DNA from 4 places in the Bradyrhizobium sp. STM 3557 genome. Region 2 is predicted to be linked to each of the others. Evidence: predicted binding sites of a transcription regulator. Region 2 holds the regulator's gene; each other region holds the start of a gene.
What was found. Region 2 encodes PhoB, which activates phosphate uptake and scavenging genes when phosphate is short. Its sites were predicted from a motif close to TGTCATNNANCTGTCAT; they were not measured.
Positions count from the first base shown of each region.

Region 1: the regulator PhoB is predicted to act here: its motif matches at 1,053-1,069, upstream of P6U24_RS25845 (phospholipase C).
Region 3: the regulator PhoB is predicted to act here: its motif matches at 1,328-1,344, upstream of phnF (phosphonate metabolism transcriptional regulator PhnF).
Region 4: the regulator PhoB is predicted to act here: its motif matches at 751-767, upstream of phnC (phosphonate ABC transporter ATP-binding protein).

Region 1 is NZ_CP120697.1:5,595,865-5,598,064, forward strand. Features, by position in the region: gene P6U24_RS25840 (hypothetical protein) at 1-601, opposite strand, end outside; gene P6U24_RS25845 (phospholipase C) at 1,158-2,200, shown strand, end outside.
Region 2 is NZ_CP120697.1:759,987-762,186, reverse strand. Features, by position in the region: gene P6U24_RS03525 (GcrA family cell cycle regulator) at 1-480, shown strand, start outside; gene phoB (phosphate regulon transcriptional regulator PhoB) at 686-1,390, opposite strand; gene phoU (phosphate signaling complex protein PhoU) at 1,406-2,122, opposite strand; gene pstB (phosphate ABC transporter ATP-binding protein PstB) at 2,156-2,200, opposite strand, start outside.
Region 3 is NZ_CP120697.1:6,153,685-6,155,884, reverse strand. Features, by position in the region: gene P6U24_RS28480 (EamA family transporter) at 1-558, opposite strand, end outside; gene phnF (phosphonate metabolism transcriptional regulator PhnF) at 565-1,290, opposite strand; gene phnG (phosphonate C-P lyase system protein PhnG) at 1,451-1,864, shown strand; gene phnH (phosphonate C-P lyase system protein PhnH) at 1,868-2,200, shown strand, end outside.
Region 4 is NZ_CP120697.1:6,159,044-6,161,243, reverse strand. Features, by position in the region: gene P6U24_RS28515 (alpha-D-ribose 1-methylphosphonate 5-triphosphate diphosphatase) at 1-28, opposite strand, end outside; gene P6U24_RS28510 (DapH/DapD/GlmU-related protein) at 25-687, opposite strand; gene phnC (phosphonate ABC transporter ATP-binding protein) at 861-1,670, shown strand; gene phnD (phosphonate ABC transporter substrate-binding protein) at 1,752-2,200, shown strand, end outside.

The DNA of each region.
Region 1 (2,200 bases), 3.1 Mb from region 2:
ACCGATCTTCGAGGCCGGCCGGGACGGTGTTTGCCGGAGCGGTCGGAGGACCCACAAAGCTCTGCTGCTGCGGCGTCGGCGGAATCGTCGGCGAGAACGACAGGATGTTTGCGCCGGTGCTGCCGGCGGCCACGCCGCTGCCTGCTAGGCTCGGCCGCGTCCCAGCTATGCGCGTCATCGAGCTCTGAGCCGATGTCCGCGCGCTGCTCGGCCGAGCATCGAGCCGCGCCAGAGTGTGACGGATCTGCACGGCTTGCGACGGGCTCGTCATATTGACATGACTGCTCGTGTCGATGACCCGCGGCACCCGTACAGCCACATATCGCCGGTGTTGGAGCTCTCGTGCCAGCAAGGATGCGACCTCGTGATCGCCATGTCGATCGCAGGAGAATCCGGTGAGCGTCAGGTAGTAGCGGCGCAGCTTGGAAAGCTCGCACGCATCCCGCTCGAAGCTCCTGAGCGCCTCTTCGAGTTCACCGATTCCATAAGCCAAGAGATTGTCCGGCACGACGGCGCCGAAGAAGTCTCGCGGGCCGATCAGCAGGGTCGTAAGACCCGCATCCAGCTTCAGATAGTCCCGTGGAGGGAGCCTGCCTCGCATGAAGCGGTCATTCCAAATGGCGTGGTCGACAACAGCCTATGCGGTCTGAGCGAAGTCTACGCGGACGCAGCAAGCATGCTTCGAATGAAGCCGAGCCCGTAAGGGATGAATGCGGCACGCGTGCGGCGAGCACCGTACATCATTCACCAGCGTCGGTCAGGTCGATGACGCATCAGAACTAATTGATTGACCTCGTTCGTTCGAGTGACCCGCGCAGCGGAGTCCCTTGCAGTTGCTCATGTCGAGCCACCTCGAGCGGCCGACCATTGCTGAAACCCACTCGATGCATACGTCCAGGGAGAAGTCTATTCGCACGACATTTCAGTCCTGTTTCACGGGCGAAGCGTTGCGCTACGCAGGTCATGCGCCGACACTAGCCGCGAGCTGTCAGGCATTGCGCCGATTGGTCGCGGCAAGCCGTCATAGAACCGAAATGTTTCCGACTTTGACGCGTCATTTCTGCGTCATTCGTCGCACCTACAAGGCGAAAGCTCCGACAGGGGCCGCTTCTGTCTTTCGGCAGAAGCGCTTCGTCCGCCATCATCAAGAGAACCTCATGCCACGCCACATCAGCAGGGCAACGACTGCCCTTTGCCTGTCGATGCTGCTCGCTGCGAACGGCACGCTGCCGGCCTTCGCCGCGTCGCCGCAGGACGCGCTTGTCACCGCGACTCCGATCAAGCATCTCGTCGTCATCTTCGGCGAGAACGAATCCTTCGATCATTATTTTGGCACTTATCCGAACGCGACCAATCCCCCGGGCGAGCCGGCCTTCACCGCACTTCCGAACACGCCCAGCGTCAACGGCCTGACCCCTGACCTGCTGAACAACAATCCGAACCTGAACGCGGCCAACGGCACCGGCGCGGCCAATCCGTTCCGGCTCGATCGCTCGCAGGCGCACACTGCGAGCATGAACCACGCCTATGGTCCGGAGCAGGCCGCGTTCGACGCGGGCCGCATGGACCTGTTTCCGAAGAACACCGGCGCGGCCGGCACCGGCGGCACCGGTGTGTTCAACACCAAGGGCCTGGTGATGGGCTATTACGACGGCAACACCGTCACCGCGCTGTGGAATTACGCGCAGCATTTCGCGATGAGCGACAATTCCTACAGCACGAATTTCGGTCCGTCGACGCCCGGCGCAGTCAACCTGATTTCAGGCCAGACCAACGGTGCCATCGGCTTTGCCGCCAGCAATGGCAGCAATCCGACGAGCACCATCAACAACATCGTCGCCGACGGCCAGGGCGGCTTCACGATGTATGGTGACAGCGATCCGCACGGCGACATCTGCTCGTCGACGACGAAGCCGACGACCGAGATGACCGGCAAGAATGTCGGCGATCTCCTCAACGCGGCCAACATCACCTGGGGCTGGTTCCAGGGCGGATTCGACCTCACGGCGGTCAATGCCAACGGCACAACAGGCTGTCAGCGCAGCACCTCCTCGCCGACGGTCGGCGGCAACGTCACCGATTACAGCCCGCACCATCAGCCGTTCCAGTATTATGCCTCGACCCGGAACCTGAGCCACACGCGCCCCTTGAACGTCGCTTCGATCGGCACTTCGGCTGATGGCGGCGCCAACCATCAATA
Region 2 (2,200 bases):
CAGTTGAAAAAGCTCTGGGAGGCCGGGCTTTCGGCCAGCCAGATCGCCGCGGAACTCGGAAACGTGACGCGCAATGCGGTGATCGGCAAGGTGCACCGGCTCGGCCTCTCCGGCCGTGCCAAGAGCCCGGCGACAACCGCGCCGCGCCAGCGCAAGGCAACCCCGCGCCCCGCGCAGCAGATGATGCGCGTCGCCCGTCCGGTTTCGCGCGGCAACACCGCGCTTGCGCATGTGTTCGAGATCGAGGTGGAGCCGGATCCGGTCACGTTCGACAACGTGGTGCCAATGGGCCAGCGCCGCTCGCTGCTCGAATTGAACGAGGCCACCTGCCACTGGCCGGTCGGCGATCCCTCGAGCCCCGACTTCTTCTTCTGCGGCGGCAAGGCGCTCTCGGGCTTGCCCTATTGCGCGCAGCATTCGCGCCTCGCCTATCAGCCCGCGGCCGACCGCCGCCGCCAGCAGCCGAAGCCGGCACGCTGAGCTGCTAGCTTGCAGGCGCAATTGTAGCTCAACGTCAGCTGTCGTCCCCGCGAACGCGGGGACCCATAATCACCGGCGGGTGTGATTATGACGTGACACCGATCCAGCCCGCTTCAACCATCAACATTCGTGGTTATGGGTCCCCGCGTTCGCGGGGACGACACCGGTGTTTGTTGTAGCACGTGTCGCAACGCCCCGTGTCGTACTACGACTCCGCCTTCGCAAAGCGGTCGTCGAGCGCATAGCCGGCGCCGCGCACGGTGCGGATCGGATCCTGCTCGCGGCCGGGATTGAGCAGCTTGCGCAAGCGGCCGATATGCACGTCGACGGTGCGCTCGTCGATATAGATGTCGCGGCCCCAGACGCTGTCGAGCAGCTGCTCGCGGCTGAACACGCGACCGGGATGTTCGAGGAAGAATTCGAGCAGGCGGTACTCAGTTGGGCCGAGATCGATCGGCCTGCCTGAGCGCGCCACGCGCCGCTTCTCGCGGTCGAGCTCGATATCGCCATAGGCGAGCACCGTGGCGAGCCGCTCGGGGCTCGCGCGCCGAAGCAGGCCTTTCACCCGCTGCAACAGCTCCGGCACCGAGAACGGCTTGACGATGTAGTCGTCGGCGCCGGTCGCAAGCCCGCGCACGCGCTCGCTCTCCTCGCCGCGCGCGGTCAGCATGATGATCGGCAACTGCTTGGTCTCGGGCCGGGCGCGCAGGCGGCGGCACAGCTCGATGCCGGAGAGGCCCGGCAGCATCCAGTCGAGCACCACGAGATCGGGCACCCGCTCCTTCAATCGGGTGTCGGCGTCGTCGCCGCGCTCCACCGTTTCGACCTCATAGCCTTCGGTCTCGAGATTGTAGCGCAGCAGCGTGGTCAGCGCTTCCTCGTCTTCCACCACCAGAATGCGCGCGCTCATTGCTCAACGTCTTTCCTAGTTGCCGGGGATCGTGGTCGCGAAGGTCGTCATGTCGCCCTTCGGGCGCTTGTCGACCATCTGCTGACCCTCGATCATGTAGAACACGGTTTCCGCGATGTTGGTCGCGTGGTCGCCGATCCGCTCGATGTTCTTGGCGCAGAACATCAAGTGAATGCAGAAGGAGATGTTGCGCGGGTCCTCCATCATGTAGGTGAGGAGCTCGCGGAACAGCGAGGTGCAGATGGCGTCGACCTCCTCGTCGCCCTTCCACACACTCATCGCCGCCGGCAGGTCGTGGGCGGCATAGGCATCCAGCACCGACTTGACCTGCGACTGCACGAGGTCGGTCATGTGCTCGAGCCCGCGGATCAGCTTCAAGGGATGGAAGTCGCTCTCCAGCGCCGCGACGCGCTTGCCGATGTTCTTGGCAAGGTCGCCGATCCGCTCCAGATCGGTCGCCACCCGCATGGCGCCGACGATCTCGCGCAGATCGATCGCCATCGGCTGGCGGCGGGCGATGGTCAGCACCGCCCGCTCCTCGATGATGCGCTGCAAATTGTCGATCTCGGCATCGGTCGCGACCACGCGCTGGCCCAGCGCGACATCGCGGCGCACCAGCGCGTCGACGGAATCGGTGATCAGCCGCTCGGCCAGGCCGCCCATCTCGGCGACCAGGCGCGTCAGCTCCTGCAGGTCACTGTCGAACGCCTTGGCGGTATGCTCGCTGGCCATGATTGTCTCCTCGGCAATGTGTCCGTGACGGCGTCAGCCGAAGCGGCCGGTGATGTAATCCTGGGTCCGCCGATCGCT
Region 3 (2,200 bases), 2.5 Mb from region 2:
GATGGGCATCGTCACGCTCCACAACAGGAACATTGCATTGGAATATGCCAAGCTGTCGTTTGCCAGTCTCACTCCGATGCCGTCGACTACTGTGTAGGCGCCAATTAGGACGCCCGTAACGAGCGCCGCCGGGAGAAAATCGGCTCGAACCCTCTCGCGCTGGAAGGCGAGCGACATGATGCCGCCAGAGACAAGCAAAATGCCGATAGCGGACAGGAAAGTAATCGTCTCTTGCGCGAAGACAGCGGCTCCCACCGTAACGAGGACGGGCGAGGAGCCGCGTGAGATGGGGTAGGTCTGACCCAGGTCGCCGGAGCGATAGGTGCGGATCAATGACACGTTATACAACGTATGGATGGCGGCCGACGCGACCACGTATGGCCAACTCGCTGCATTGGGCCAAGATATGAAAACCGTGGTGAAACTCGTGACGCAGACGATGGCTGTCATCATGAGCGTCATCGACCACAAACGGTCGCTGCCGCCTCGAAGCACGGCGTTCCAACTTGCGTGAAGGACTGCGGCGCACGTTACGAAGCCAAATACGATCGGCGTCATGACACCTTAGCTCTCGACTTCGAACGTGACGCGTTCCGCAGCGAAGCGTGAGCGCTTGGTGACCAGCGGCGCGCCATCGGCATCGATATCGGTCGAGTCGACCACGAGAACGGGACGGCCGAGCGCAAGGTCGAGCCGCGTCGCATCGGTCGCGTCGACGATCGCGGCCGTGATCCGGGTCGAAGCGCGGCGATAGTCGCGAACGCCATAATGCGCGAGCAGGGCGGTCATCGAGCGGACCTTTGCGAACACGCCGCCTGCATCGGGGAAGCGATCGGCCGGCAGCCACGAGGTGCTGACACAGATCGGCGTGCGGTCGGCGAAGCGGACGGATTCGATCCGCACCAGCGTTGCACCGGTCTTCAGTCCGAGCTGCCGCGCCAGGTCCCGCGCCGCCGGCTCTTCCGATGTCGCGATGAGCTGGCCGCGCGGCTCGCGACCGCCGGCGCCGACGATCTCGGAGAAGCGGGTACGCGACCTCAGCGGATAGGCCAGCCGCGGCGCCTCGACATAGGTGCCGCTGCCGCGCTCGGCGCGAACCAGCCCGCGCTCGGCCAGCGTCGCAAGCGCCCGCCGCACGGTATGGCGATTGACCCGATAGGTTTCGGCGATCTCGGTCTCGCCCGGCAGCTTCTCGCCGGCCGCGAAGCGGCCGTCCGCGATGTCGCGCTCGATGCCGTCGGCAACCCGGCGCCACAGCGCGACGCCTGATGCAGCGTCCTGCAGGCTCATGGCCGCGTTTCCTTGGGCAGTGTGAAAATCATACCTGTGTCACGAAATCTTCATGGCGCGTCGTTATCAAGTTGTCTAATATCATAGACAACTTCAGTTCGGCAAGATCGAGGTGGGCGTGAGCAGCGAGGCGGCATGGCAGGAGCGGCGCAAGGCGGCGATGCGGGTGCTGGCGCATGCGCCGACCGCAGAGATCGGTTCCAGGCTTGGTGAGATCGAACTGCCCGCGCACGTTCAATTGCGTGAGCCGGAGAACGGTCTCGTGATGGTGCGAGGTCGCGTCGGCGGTGACGGTGCGCCGTTCAATCTCGGCGAAGCCACCGTGTCGCGCGCGGCTGTCAGGCTGGTGAGCGGCGAAGTCGGTTTTGGCTACGCGCTGGGCCGCGACCGCGAAAAGGCGCGTCTGATCGCGCTGTGCGACGCGCTGATTCAGACCGAGGCTTATGCCGGCCTGATCGAGATGCAGGTGATCGTGCCGCTGCGGAACGCGATGGCGGCGAGCCGCACGCAAGCTGCCGCCGAGGCCGCGGCGACGCGGGTTGACTTCTATACGATGGTCAGAGGTGAGGGCTGAAGCATGTCGGTTACCGAGCTTTCGGCGGGCTTCTCTGACAAAGTTATGTCGGCGCAGTCGACCTTCCGCGCCGTGATGGAAGCGATCGCACGCCCAGGCAGTGTGCAGCGCGTAGCCGTGGAACTTGGCGCAGTGCCGGGCCTGATGCCGGCGACGGCGGCCATCGCCTTGACCTTGTTCGATCATGACACGCCGGTCTGGCTCGATCCACGGCTGGCACCTGGCGCCGTCGCCGCATGGGTCAAATTTCATACCGGCGCGCCGGTCACGACGAAGGGCGCGGAAGCGAGCTTCGCGCTGGTCGCCGACGGTGCGTCGTTGCCGCCACTGGACAGT
Region 4 (2,200 bases), 2.5 Mb from region 2:
GGCCGCCTGCGACAAAAAGTCCCTTCATGGCTCGGCACTTTGCCGCACCGGCTGCCCGGCGTCGAGAGCGGCCTCATACTTGTCCAGGAAATCACCGATCTCCAGCTGCCGGAAATCGGGCAGCGCGACGCGCAGCGCCTCGTGATCCCAGTCCCACCAGGCGAGTTGGATCAGCCGCTCGGCCACATCTTCTGGGAAACGCTGCCTGATCGGCCGCGCCGGATTGCCGCCAACGATCGTGTAGTCCGGCACGTCCTTGGAAACGACGGCACCGGCCGCAATGACGGCGCCGGTGCCGATCGAGCGGCCCGGCAGTATGATCGCGCCGTGCCCGATCCAGACATCGTGGCCGATCGTGACGTGATGCTGTTTGCGCCAGGCGAAGAACTCGGCCTCGTCCGGCTCGCCTGGAAAATAAGCGCTGGCGCGATAGACGAAGTGCGACTGCGTCGCGCGATGCATCGGATGATTGCCCGGATTGATCCGCGTCATCGCCGCGATCGAGCAGAACTTCCCGATCGTCGTGTAGGTGATCTGGGAATCATTGACCACGTAGGAATAGTCTCCCATCGTTACGTCGAGCAGGATCGTGCGCGCGCCGACCTCGCAATAGGCGCCGAGCGTCGCGCCTCGAACGTTCGCGCTGGGATCGATCAAGGGTTCCGTCGAAAGCGACTTGCCGGCCATATCGAGCTTTGTCCGTCTGCTGCTGATGTCGTCCTCTGCTTGTGCATCGTTGATGACAGCAACATGACGCATTGATGACGGTGTGGACCATTCCAGACCGCGGCGGGGCTGTCACACAGCTGTTGAATCCCGGCGCTAGCGGTGGCGCAGGGGCTAAGCCTGTGGAGCAGTGAATGCTGGTAGTTGAAGGTTTGACGTGCCGGTTTGGTGCGAAAGCCGCCATCGATAACGCGTCATTCTCCGTTGCGCCGGGCAGTTTCGTGGGCGTGATCGGCCGCTCCGGCGCCGGCAAGTCCACGCTTCTCCGTTCGATCAATCGCCTGTCCCCCGTTACGGCGGGCCGCATCAAGTTCAATGATGTCGAGGTCACCGCGCTGCATGGCCGCGAGCTGCGCCGCTGGCGCGCCCGCTCGGCGATGATCTTCCAGCAGTTCAATCTGGTCGGACGGCTTGATGTGCTGACCAACGTGTTGATGGGGAGGCTTGCCGAGGTGCCGTCCTGGCGGTCGCTGGCCCAGCTCTGGCCGGCTCAGGATATCGCGGTCGCGATGTCGGCGCTCGAGCAATTCGACATCGCCGCACTGGCGGCGCAGCGCGCGGATCAGTTGTCGGGCGGGCAGCAGCAGCGCGTTGCAATCGCGCGGGCGCTGGTGCAGGAGCCTGACATCATTCTCGCCGACGAGCCGATCGCCTCGCTCGATCCGCGCAACACCAAGATCGTGATGGATGCGCTGCTGCGCATCAACAAGCATTTCGGCATCACCGTGATCTGCAACCTGCATTCGCTCGATCTGGCTCGTAGCTATTGCGACCGGCTGATCGGCATGGCGACTGGCCGGATCGTGTTCGATGGCGCGCCGGCGGCGCTGACCGCGCAGGTCGCGCGTGAGCTCTACGACCTCGAAGCCAACGACGTGATGGACGGGGCGCCGATGCCCCTGCCTGCAACGGTCCCGGCGCTCGGCGAAGTCGCCGCCGCCTGATGTGTTCCGCGTTCGAAGCGAGGCGTCCGAAGGGGACCCTACCGATACTTGTCACCACCAACCTGATCTTAAAGGTGCAATATGATTGATCGTCGTCTCGTTCTGGCCGGCATGGCCTCGCTGGCCTTGGTTTCCTCCGCATCCGCCGACGACTGGCGCGCCAAATATCCGGAGATCACGTTCGCCGTTCATCCGGAGGAAAATGCCTCGGGTGTGACCGAGCGCTATACGCCGTTCGTCAACTATCTGTCCAAGGAACTCGGGGTAAAGGTGACCCTGCGGATCGCCAACGACTATGCTGCCGTTATCGAGGGGCAGCGTGCCGGCAACATCCACATCGGCTATTATGGGCCTGCCTCGTTCGCACGCGCGCGCCTTACCGGCGTGAAGACCGATGCTTTCGTGATCGATGTGAATACGGACGGCTCGAAGGGCTACTATTCGGTGTTCTACGTGCGGGCCGACAGCCCCTACAAGTCGATCGACGACCTGAAGGGCAAGAATCTCGGCCTGGTCGATCCGAATTCGAC